DNA from 4 places in the Paenibacillus sp. GYB004 genome. Region 3 is predicted to be linked to each of the others. Evidence: predicted binding sites of a transcription regulator. Region 3 holds the regulator's gene; each other region holds the start of a gene.
The links. Region 3 encodes LexA, which represses DNA repair genes until DNA is damaged. Its sites were predicted from a motif close to CGAACATATGTTCG; they were not measured.
Positions count from the first base shown of each region.

Region 1: PV433_RS31195 (SPL family radical SAM protein) is a predicted target of LexA. The motif match lies at 1,301-1,314, and genes of this name have one in related genera.
Region 2: PV433_RS15385 (YolD-like family protein) is a predicted target of LexA. The motif match lies at 1,235-1,248, and genes of this name have one in related genera.
Region 4: recA (recombinase RecA) is a predicted target of LexA. The motif match lies at 1,226-1,239, and genes of this name have one in related genera.

Region 1 covers NZ_JARBDB010000068.1:53,555-55,759, forward strand. Annotated here, with positions in the region: gene PV433_RS31190 (glycoside hydrolase family 73 protein) at 1-269, shown strand, start outside; gene PV433_RS31195 (SPL family radical SAM protein) at 323-1,276, opposite strand; gene PV433_RS31200 (antibiotic biosynthesis monooxygenase family protein) at 1,600-1,896, shown strand; gene PV433_RS31205 (nucleotidyltransferase family protein) at 1,911-2,205, shown strand, end outside.
Region 2 covers NZ_JARBDB010000035.1:127,199-129,403, reverse strand. Annotated here, with positions in the region: gene PV433_RS15400 (S-layer homology domain-containing protein) at 1-69, opposite strand, end outside; gene PV433_RS15395 (hypothetical protein) at 249-437, opposite strand; gene PV433_RS15390 (GreA/GreB family elongation factor) at 683-1,141, shown strand; gene PV433_RS15385 (YolD-like family protein) at 1,266-1,568, shown strand; gene PV433_RS15380 (hypothetical protein) at 1,646-2,047, shown strand.
Region 3 covers NZ_JARBDB010000047.1:107,923-110,127, reverse strand. Annotated here, with positions in the region: gene PV433_RS19050 (extracellular solute-binding protein) at 1-516, opposite strand, end outside; gene lexA (transcriptional repressor LexA) at 864-1,487, shown strand; gene PV433_RS19040 (hypothetical protein) at 1,678-2,205, opposite strand, start outside.
Region 4 covers NZ_JARBDB010000030.1:89,541-91,745, reverse strand. Annotated here, with positions in the region: gene PV433_RS12485 (competence/damage-inducible protein A) at 1-996, shown strand, start outside; gene recA (recombinase RecA) at 1,312-2,205, shown strand, end outside.

The DNA of each region.
Region 1 (2,205 bases), on a different contig from region 3:
GATTGACAGCTTACGACCGGGAGGCGGATCAGATGATTCAAGCGATTGAAGAGTTGAACACGCAGCTCGCGGCTCTAAAAGGGGAATTGGCCGGGACGAAGCAAGATCTGGCCGATGTGAGGCAGCAGCTGAACATGCCCGAAGTGCCGGATTGGGCGGAGGCGGCCGTTGAAGCGGCGGTCCGAGCCGGTCTGGTCGATTCACCGGAGAACGGATCGTACGACTTTTACCGGATTATCACGGTTCTGCACCGCAGAGGGTTAATCTGATACAAAGGAGGGGCGCTGTCCTGGCGCTGCCTCCCTTTTTTTGTCGCCCGCAGCTAAAACAAATATAACTGTTGGACGGCGGGACCCGCAGTAGAGCAAGCCGAATCGTCAGGCTGCGGTTTAGCGGCTAATCGGACCGACTCGGAGTCCCGAAGACCGTATTGGACAAGCCACTGCCGGATCTTATGCCTAAGCGGGTGCCGGTACGATTCCGGTGCGGAGGAGGTGCCATTATACAAGGCCGCGTACGTTTCGGTCAGATGCGGATACACCTCCCGCAGCGTGTGGAAAAACCACACCTTCACTTCCCGGGTACTCAGCCGCAGGAACGAAGACATGACATACTCGGGACGATGCTCTGCCAGCGCTTGTATGAGGCTGTGCAAATCCTCCTCCCCGTCCGATAGAAAGGGCAAGATCGGCGCAACGAATACGCCGACCGGTATGCCGGCTTGCCCGAGCTGACGGACGGTGTCCAGACGTTTGGCCGGAGAAGGAGTGGAGGGCTCGAAATTGCGCCAAATGTCCGTACGCAACGTGCCGATGCTGATATTGACCGACACTTCGGGCATGCGCCGAAGCAGGTCGAGATCGCGTAAAATCAGCGGCGACCGGGTTGTGATCGATACCGGGACCGGATAATCCGCCAGCACCTCCAGGCACTGCCGGGTTAATTGCGCTTTCGCCTCGACCTGCTGATACGGATCGGTTGCCGTGCCGATCGCAATCCGACCTATACCTCCGATGCCTTTACGCGACCGCGCCATCTTCTCCAACTGTTCCTTAAGGGCTTCGGCCGCATTGGTTTTCAGGAAGATGCGGTTTTGAAACGTATCGTCGGCTTCGGCGCCCAGGAACGAATGCGTGGAACGGGCATAGCAGAAGGCGCAGCCGTGCTGGCATCCCCGGTACGGATTGATGGACTGCTCAAACGGCATGGACGGGGCTTTAACGGCGTTAAGCATGGTTTTGACGGGCATCGGCTCGTAACGAATTTGACGTTTCATTCACCTTCACCACCTGTTATAATAAGAACATATGTTCTTATATTAACAAAAGCAATCCGGCCGCGCAATCGGTATGTTGCACCAGGAGGGGAGGCAGGTTACCTGTAGCGGGTCCGAGGCTTCCGATCCCGGAAACGGCGGCTTACTAGGCGGCACCGGCATTAATTCGTCATAAGTTCAGGCGACACTTGCGTCAGCGGCTATTGGGTACGATCGTGGTACCGCCTACTCCACAAAATAGTTGTCCCTCCAAGGGGATGTAGCTTATAATGTCGCGAACAGGGACTACTCGCCGAATGTCCTGCCCAGAGAGGAAGATGATCATGATTTTGGAATCCGCCATGCTGCAAGTTAAGCCGGGAGAGGCGGAGCGGTTCGAAGCCGCTTTTGCCGAAGCGTCGGCGATTATCTCGTCCATGCCGGGGTACCGGTCGCACGAGCTGCATGCCTGCATCGAGGAAGAACGCAAATATTTGCTGCTCGTCCGCTGGGACACCCTGGAAGACCATACGATCGGCTTCCGCGGCTCCGAGAAGTATCAGGAATGGAAAAGGCTGCTGCATCATTTCTACGATCCGTTCCCGACCGTCGAGCATTTCCGGCGCATCTATCCATCCTGAAAGGAGGTACCGGCGTGAACGAATGTGCAGGCTACAACCGCGATATAACCGCCCAGACCGAGCTGCTGTGGTCGATGGTTTCCGGACAGCGGTGGCTATCCGCCATGCTCGAGGCGGCGCCTTCCCTTGGACAGCACAGCTATTATCTGGGAGCCGGCTGTATCGTCCAGACGGTATGGAACGTTTTGTCGGGCTACGACCCGCTTTACGGAATCGAGGATGCGGATTTCGTTTATTACGACGACAGGGATCTGAGCTTTGAAGCGGAGGACCGGACGGTACGCAAGGCGCAGGCGCTTTTTGCCGACG
Region 2 (2,205 bases), on a different contig from region 3:
AGCGGAGCCGCCCAGCATCATTAGCAGGGCGAGCAGTGCGGAGATAAAGACGGTTGCCCGTTTTTTCATTTCTTTCACCTCTTCGTCTGATGTTATCGTGCAATCGATCGATCAACCTTCTAAACGGGAAACGCCAGAGAAATGTTGCAAAGTTTATCCACTTTTTTTGAGAATGCGAGTTTCGCTGGAAACGGAACAAACGCCAGATGCGGAAGCGTGGCTCCGCAATCTGGCGTTTGTTGGTTGGTTTATTCGTTCAAGCCGGCACGTCCCGTGCTTGTGGCGAGAGACGAATCGGCATCGGCCGGTGAATAGGCGATCAGAGTTACCAGCTGTCCGGTTTCCTGCTTCAATTTTTGTTCCAGCTGAACGATCTCTTGGATAAGAGCGGGTTTGCCGTTTAAATCGGTGTATTCGTATTCGTTGCGAGTGGTCAAGTGTCGCTGCTCCTTTCCGCGCAAAAGCCGTCATTCCAAACCTAATTTTAGACTGTCCCGAAAAATTGCTTTCTATACCCGGCGTATTCTGTATTGGCAGACAAGCCCGTTTTTGTTAGAATGCGTGTAAGGCCCCGGATCGGGGTCTGTTTGTCCATATGAGGGAGGAGATGAAGCGATGAAACGATTATCGGTGCCGATCGTCAAACCCGTCGCGGCAGCACGGTATGGAGGTGATGGCTGCCATGAGCCATAGTGATGCCAAAGGAACAAGAGACGCTTTAATCGGGCAGCTCGTTTATTTTGACGAGCAAGTGTCTTCTTTCTTAGATGAATACAGCGATTCCGCCCGTCAAGACCGGGTCAAGCTTCGCAAGCTGATCGAGCGTTACCAGCGTAAGCTGCAGGATGTTACGTCCAGAAACGACGATCGTCTCGACGAATCGCTTCGATCGGTTGTGCTGATCGGCAGCAGCGTCAAAATCGAATTTCCGGAAGACTCTATCGTGGAAACGTATACACTCGCCTTTCCCGAGCATATCGATCCGGATCAAAACCGGATCTCGTTTTTGTCGCCGCTCGGGCTCAGTCTGTTGTTGGGAAGTGTCGCCGACTCGGTAACCGTAGAAGGGCCGGGAGGAAATTATGTCGTTCATGTCCAGGAAGTGAATTTCGCGGAAAACGCCGTGTATGCGATGCCATAAAGCTGGAAGAAACGCCGGGTCGGACATCGGACGATCCGGCTTTTTGCATATTGGCGGACGATTGACTTCCCCTGATGCCTCCTCTATAATATAAGAACAAATGTTCTTATTCGGAGGGTTCGCGATGAGTAAAGTTCCTATTGAATGTATGGCTGTCGATAGTTCTACGGCTGCCCGGTCGTCCGCAAGACGGAGGCCTGACCTGGACGATCGGCAATATGAAGAGAACATTCGATCGCTTGCGGTCGCTTTATTTACAGAGAGCGAAGCGGTCGTGACGGTATGGGGAGACGAGGAGGAGCAGACCATTCAAGGACGGATCACCAAGCTGGATAAGGAACGCAAAAGAATCAAAATCGAGAACAAATGGGAATACAGCTGGATCGACTTCGCCGATGTGGCAGGCATTCGTCTTCTCTTAGATTGAAGCGAAACTCCCGGATATGGTATGCTGCTTCAGAGCGGGCTTTTCTAACAACCTATCGAGTAATGGAGCAGAGCGGTATGAATAACACTATCGACAAGCAATGGGTATCGCGTAAAGTGCAAAGTTTGATCGCGATATCCGAAGAACTGATTTCTTTCCTGGGAACGAAGCAAGGCGAGGACGGGACGATCCGGATCACGCTTAAAGATTTGGCTACGGAGCTGAAAACATCCGTGCCGTCCGCGACTGAGCGGCTCGATCGGCTGATCGATTTCGGCCTGATCCGGCGTATCGATTCCCGTTCGTATCAGATTGTACATACGAATTTGGCGCAGACGCCTCTAACGAAGATTGAAGAATTGATGCAGGTCGTATCGGATGTGCCAAGCTCCAGCTATAAGCAGCAAGCGGAGGCGCTGGGCATATCGGTGGAAGAGCTCGAGATCGTATACGGATATTTTATTCTTCTCCTGAAGTAGTCTGCCGTTTAGAGTCAAAGGAAGGTCCGGACCGGCCCCGATGCACCAATATCGGTAATATCCCGGATGTGCTTCATCCAGAATTCCGCCGGCAATTGCCGCAACTCCAGTTATGACATGATCCGTCCGCTCCTATCATATACTGCTATCACCCTAGG
Region 3 (2,205 bases):
CGAAAGGAACGGGTAGATCTCCCGCTTCTCCGGCAAAGGGGCGAACAGGTGAAGATGACCGCTCTCTTTCATTCGCTGAAATTGAAGATGGTTGATGACGATCGCATCGAATTCCGCCAGCTTCCGCTGGTCGCCCGGTCCGCCGAGATCCGATACAAACGGCACAAACTCAAGCTCGATCCAAGGATAGCGCTTACAAAAAAGCTCGGCGAGTCCGGATAATTTCATATTGACCTCATCCGTACGGTTAATCCCGACGGTCAAACGAACCGTCTCCCGCTTCGCCAGCACCCGGCTGCCAACCCGCGGGATCTTCTCGATCCAGCCTTCTGCATTCAGTATGTCCAGCCCTTTGCGAACCGACTTGTTGCTTAATCTGAACATCTTCGCCTGCACAAGCTCCGAGGGCAGGTAGTCGCCGGTTGCATACTTTCCTTCCAGAATGTCTGCTCGAAGCGTCTGTACCATATGATCCAGCTGTTTCTGAAATTGCTCATGCGTCGGTTTTTTCTTCAATCACCGGTCCTCCTTTGCTGCACCGTATATCTCCCTTACATCCGTCTTATCCCATCCGGAACACATCCTCTCCTTCGGCGATCGACCCTGATGTATATAACAATTACAGAAATATACATTACAGATTGCTATAATTGTTATATTTTTCTTGATTTCATTATAAAATGGCCCAATATAGGAGTCAACGATATCATGTACACTACAAACGAATACTTTATATACATCAGAACGACATGCGACCGGATGGTTGAATTCTCCAAGACCCATACTCGAACTTATGTTTGTACGAACTCGAGTTCTGTGGTATAATTTACCCATATAAAATGTCCGTAATGGGAGTGATGATCGTGAGCAAGGTTTCCAATCGCCAACAAGCGATACTGGAATTTATCAAGAACGAAGTACGCGATAAAGGCTACCCGCCTTCCGTAAGGGAAATCGGCGAAGCCGTCGGGCTTGCGTCCAGCTCTACCGTACACGGTCATTTGGACCGGCTCGAGAAGAAAGGTTACATCCGCAGAGACCCGACCAAGCCTAGAGCGATCGAGGTGCTCAGCGCCCATGACGAATCCGCTTCCGTATTTTCCTTCTCGATAGCGCGTGTACCGGTAGTCGGCAAAGTAACGGCTGGTATGCCGATTACGGCAACCGAGAACATCGAAGAATATTTCCCGCTTCCGAGTCATTTCGTCGGCGACCACAGCGTATTCATGCTTCGCGTCGTCGGAGAAAGTATGATCGAAGCCGGCATTCACCATAACGACTACGTTATCGTTAAGCAGCAGCCGACCGCGAACAACGGCGATATCGTCGTCGCCATGACCGAAGATGACGAAGCGACCGTCAAGACGTTTTACAAGGAGCGCGACCATATTCGGCTCCAGCCGGAGAATCCGTCTATGGACCCGATTCGTCTCCGCAACGTAACAATTCTGGGGAAAGTAATCGGATTGTTCCGCGACATTCATTAGTCTCATGTTGGCTCGTCCCTCTTACGGGACGAGCCATAAACCGTACGCCAAGAGAGCCCTGCCGGATATCCGGTCAGGGCTCTGGCTGTCTAATCGCACTGACAGCTGTCTTACGCACCTTGTATTCGTGATACGTGCACTGTCCGGCCGCAGCCAGATCCCCCGACCGGTTCGCTCGGGGTAGCGGGGATCAGTGTACTTTCAAGATCGCATAGCCATGGCCAGCAGTAATACTGAAGGTGATGCCGTCGCTGTCTACTATATCGTTTTGAAGCGTAAAGTTTACGTGATCGATTACAGATACGGTTTTCCCGATATGTTCGGGGAGCTTGAGATTCGCTCCGGTAACGGGGACATGGTAATCGATGTACACATATGTATCTTTGTCGTCTTGAACTACGCTTAGATTGGTGGCTTTCCCCACCTCAACCGGCGACAAGTAATTCCGGTACCCCATGAACGTTTTGTAGTCCCCGGCATTTAAGATCAGTCCGCTCATCGCGATCGGATAGCTTTTCCTCGTGCTGCGCATATCCCAGCCTCTCGATGTTTGAGCCGCCCGATCGGCGTTTTTGCTGTTCGTTTTGTCGACGATATATCCCATTGTAAAACCCACCTTTCCCAGCCCGCTGCCGTCCCGCAGCCAGTCGACATATCGGTTGGGAGGCTTGGCCGGGTCTATATAATCGGATGGGCCATATACGAGATTCATACTGTA
Region 4 (2,205 bases), on a different contig from region 3:
GGATTGTCGATATCGATTCATCAACCGTCGATGGACAAAATCGTCTCGCTGTTCCGCGCTCGAGGAACGGAAATGGTGGAGAGCAACGCCAGACAAGCCAATCTGATCGAAGGCTGCGAGCCACTCTCCAACGACAACGGGCTTGCGGTAGGCGTCGCTTTGACGCATGAGGGGACGCATTATGTGCTGCTTCCCGGCCCGCCGAAGGAAATGAAGCCGATGTTCGACCGGTACGCGATCCCGTGGATCAGCTCGGTGATGGGTGAGGAAGCGGCTCCTCTGCACTCGAAAATGCTCAAGTTCGCCGGGATCGGCGAGTCCAACCTGGAGCACCGGCTGATCGACCTGATCGAAGGCCAGCAGGACCCTACGATCGCTCCTTATGCGAAGGAAGGCGAAGTGAGCATCCGGCTGACGACGCGGGCCGTGACGGCCGAGGAAGCGCAGCGGAAGCTGGCGGCAACCGAACGGGAAGTCCGGAGCCGGGTCGGAGATCACATCTACGCCGATTCGGATGTGCCGATCGAACGTGTGATCGTATTGCAGCTTGCCGAAGCAGACAAAACGCTGGCGCTTGCCGAAAGCTGTACGGGAGGGCTGGTCAGCGAGATGATCACCGAAGTAGCCGGCAGTTCTGCCGCTTACAAGGGTGGGATTGTCTGTTATACGAACGAAATCAAGCGGAACCTGTTAGGTGTGCCGGCGGAACTGCTCGAAGGCGCCGGCGCGCCCGGCGCAGTCAGTGCCGAGACAGCTGTGCTGCTCGCCGAGCAGGTGATGGAGAGAATCGGCTCGGATTACGCGATCTCGGTTACGGGAGTAGCGGGGCCTGCTGAATCGGAAGACAAGCCGGTAGGGCTCGTCTACATCGGCATAGCCGAGCGCGGACGCGGCGCCGAAGCGGAGAAGCTTCAATTGTCGGGCAATCGCGAATCGATTCGGCTGAAGGCGGCCAAGCACGCTTTATACCGGCTGTGGCAGCGTCTTAAAAAGTAAGCCGCGAGCGTCGTCTGCTCGGAGGCCCGGCAAAGTTTGTGTTGCCCGGGACGAGATCATGCGATATACTTGCAGTATTGTAGCGGAAGCACCGTAACATGGCCCTGGTAGCCTTGTTGCGGTGTTTTTTTGTCCGTTCGAAGGTCATACGCTTATCAGGCGGATACGTGCGAATACGGCTATTTGGCGGGACTGGAGATGGCCGCAGCGACTGTTCGCAAAAAAAATGCGAATGTATGTTCGAAAAAATACTTGGCAAATGGGCGAAAAGAAGGTATCATAAGCTATAGAAACGATAAAAAGGAAGTGAGTAGGTTGTCAGATCGCCGCGCTGCGTTGGAAAATGCCCTGCGTCAAATTGAGAAGCAATTTGGCAAAGGATCGATTATGAAACTTGGTGAATCCACCCACATGCAGGTGGAGACCATCCCTACCGGAGCGCTTGCGCTCGATATCGCTATTGGGGTTGGCGGATTTCCGAGAGGAAGAATCATCGAAGTTTACGGACCAGAATCGTCAGGTAAAACGACAGTGGCGCTGCATGCGATCGCCGAAGTGCAGCGGGCCGGAGGCCAAGCCGCCTTTATCGATGCCGAGCACGCTTTGGACCCGTTGTATGCAAGCAAGCTGGGTATTAACATCGACGAATTGCTGTTGTCACAGCCGGATACCGGCGAGCAGGCGCTTGAGATCGCGGAAGCGCTCGTTCGCAGCGGTGCGGTCGACATCATTGTTATAGACTCCGTAGCCGCTCTCGTACCGAAAGCGGAAATCGAAGGCGAGATGGGCGACTCCCACGTCGGCCTGCAAGCCCGGCTTATGTCCCAGGCGCTCCGGAAGCTGTCTGGTGCGATCAACAAGTCGAAGGTTATCGCGATCTTTATTAACCAGCTCCGTGAGAAGGTCGGCGTTATGTTTGGTAACCCGGAAACGACTCCGGGCGGACGCGCGCTGAAGTTCTATTCTTCCGTCCGGCTGGAAGTGCGCCGTGTCGAGACGATCAAGCAAGGCAATGACATGGTCGGCAACCGGACGCGGATCAAGGTAGTTAAAAATAAAGTTGCTCCGCCATTTAAGCAAGCCGAGGTGGACATCATGTACGGGGAAGGCATCTCCCGCGAAGGCAGCATTGTGGATATCGGAACGGAGATGGATATCGTTAACAAAAGCGGCGCTTGGTATTCCTATGACGGCGAACGTCTTGGCCAA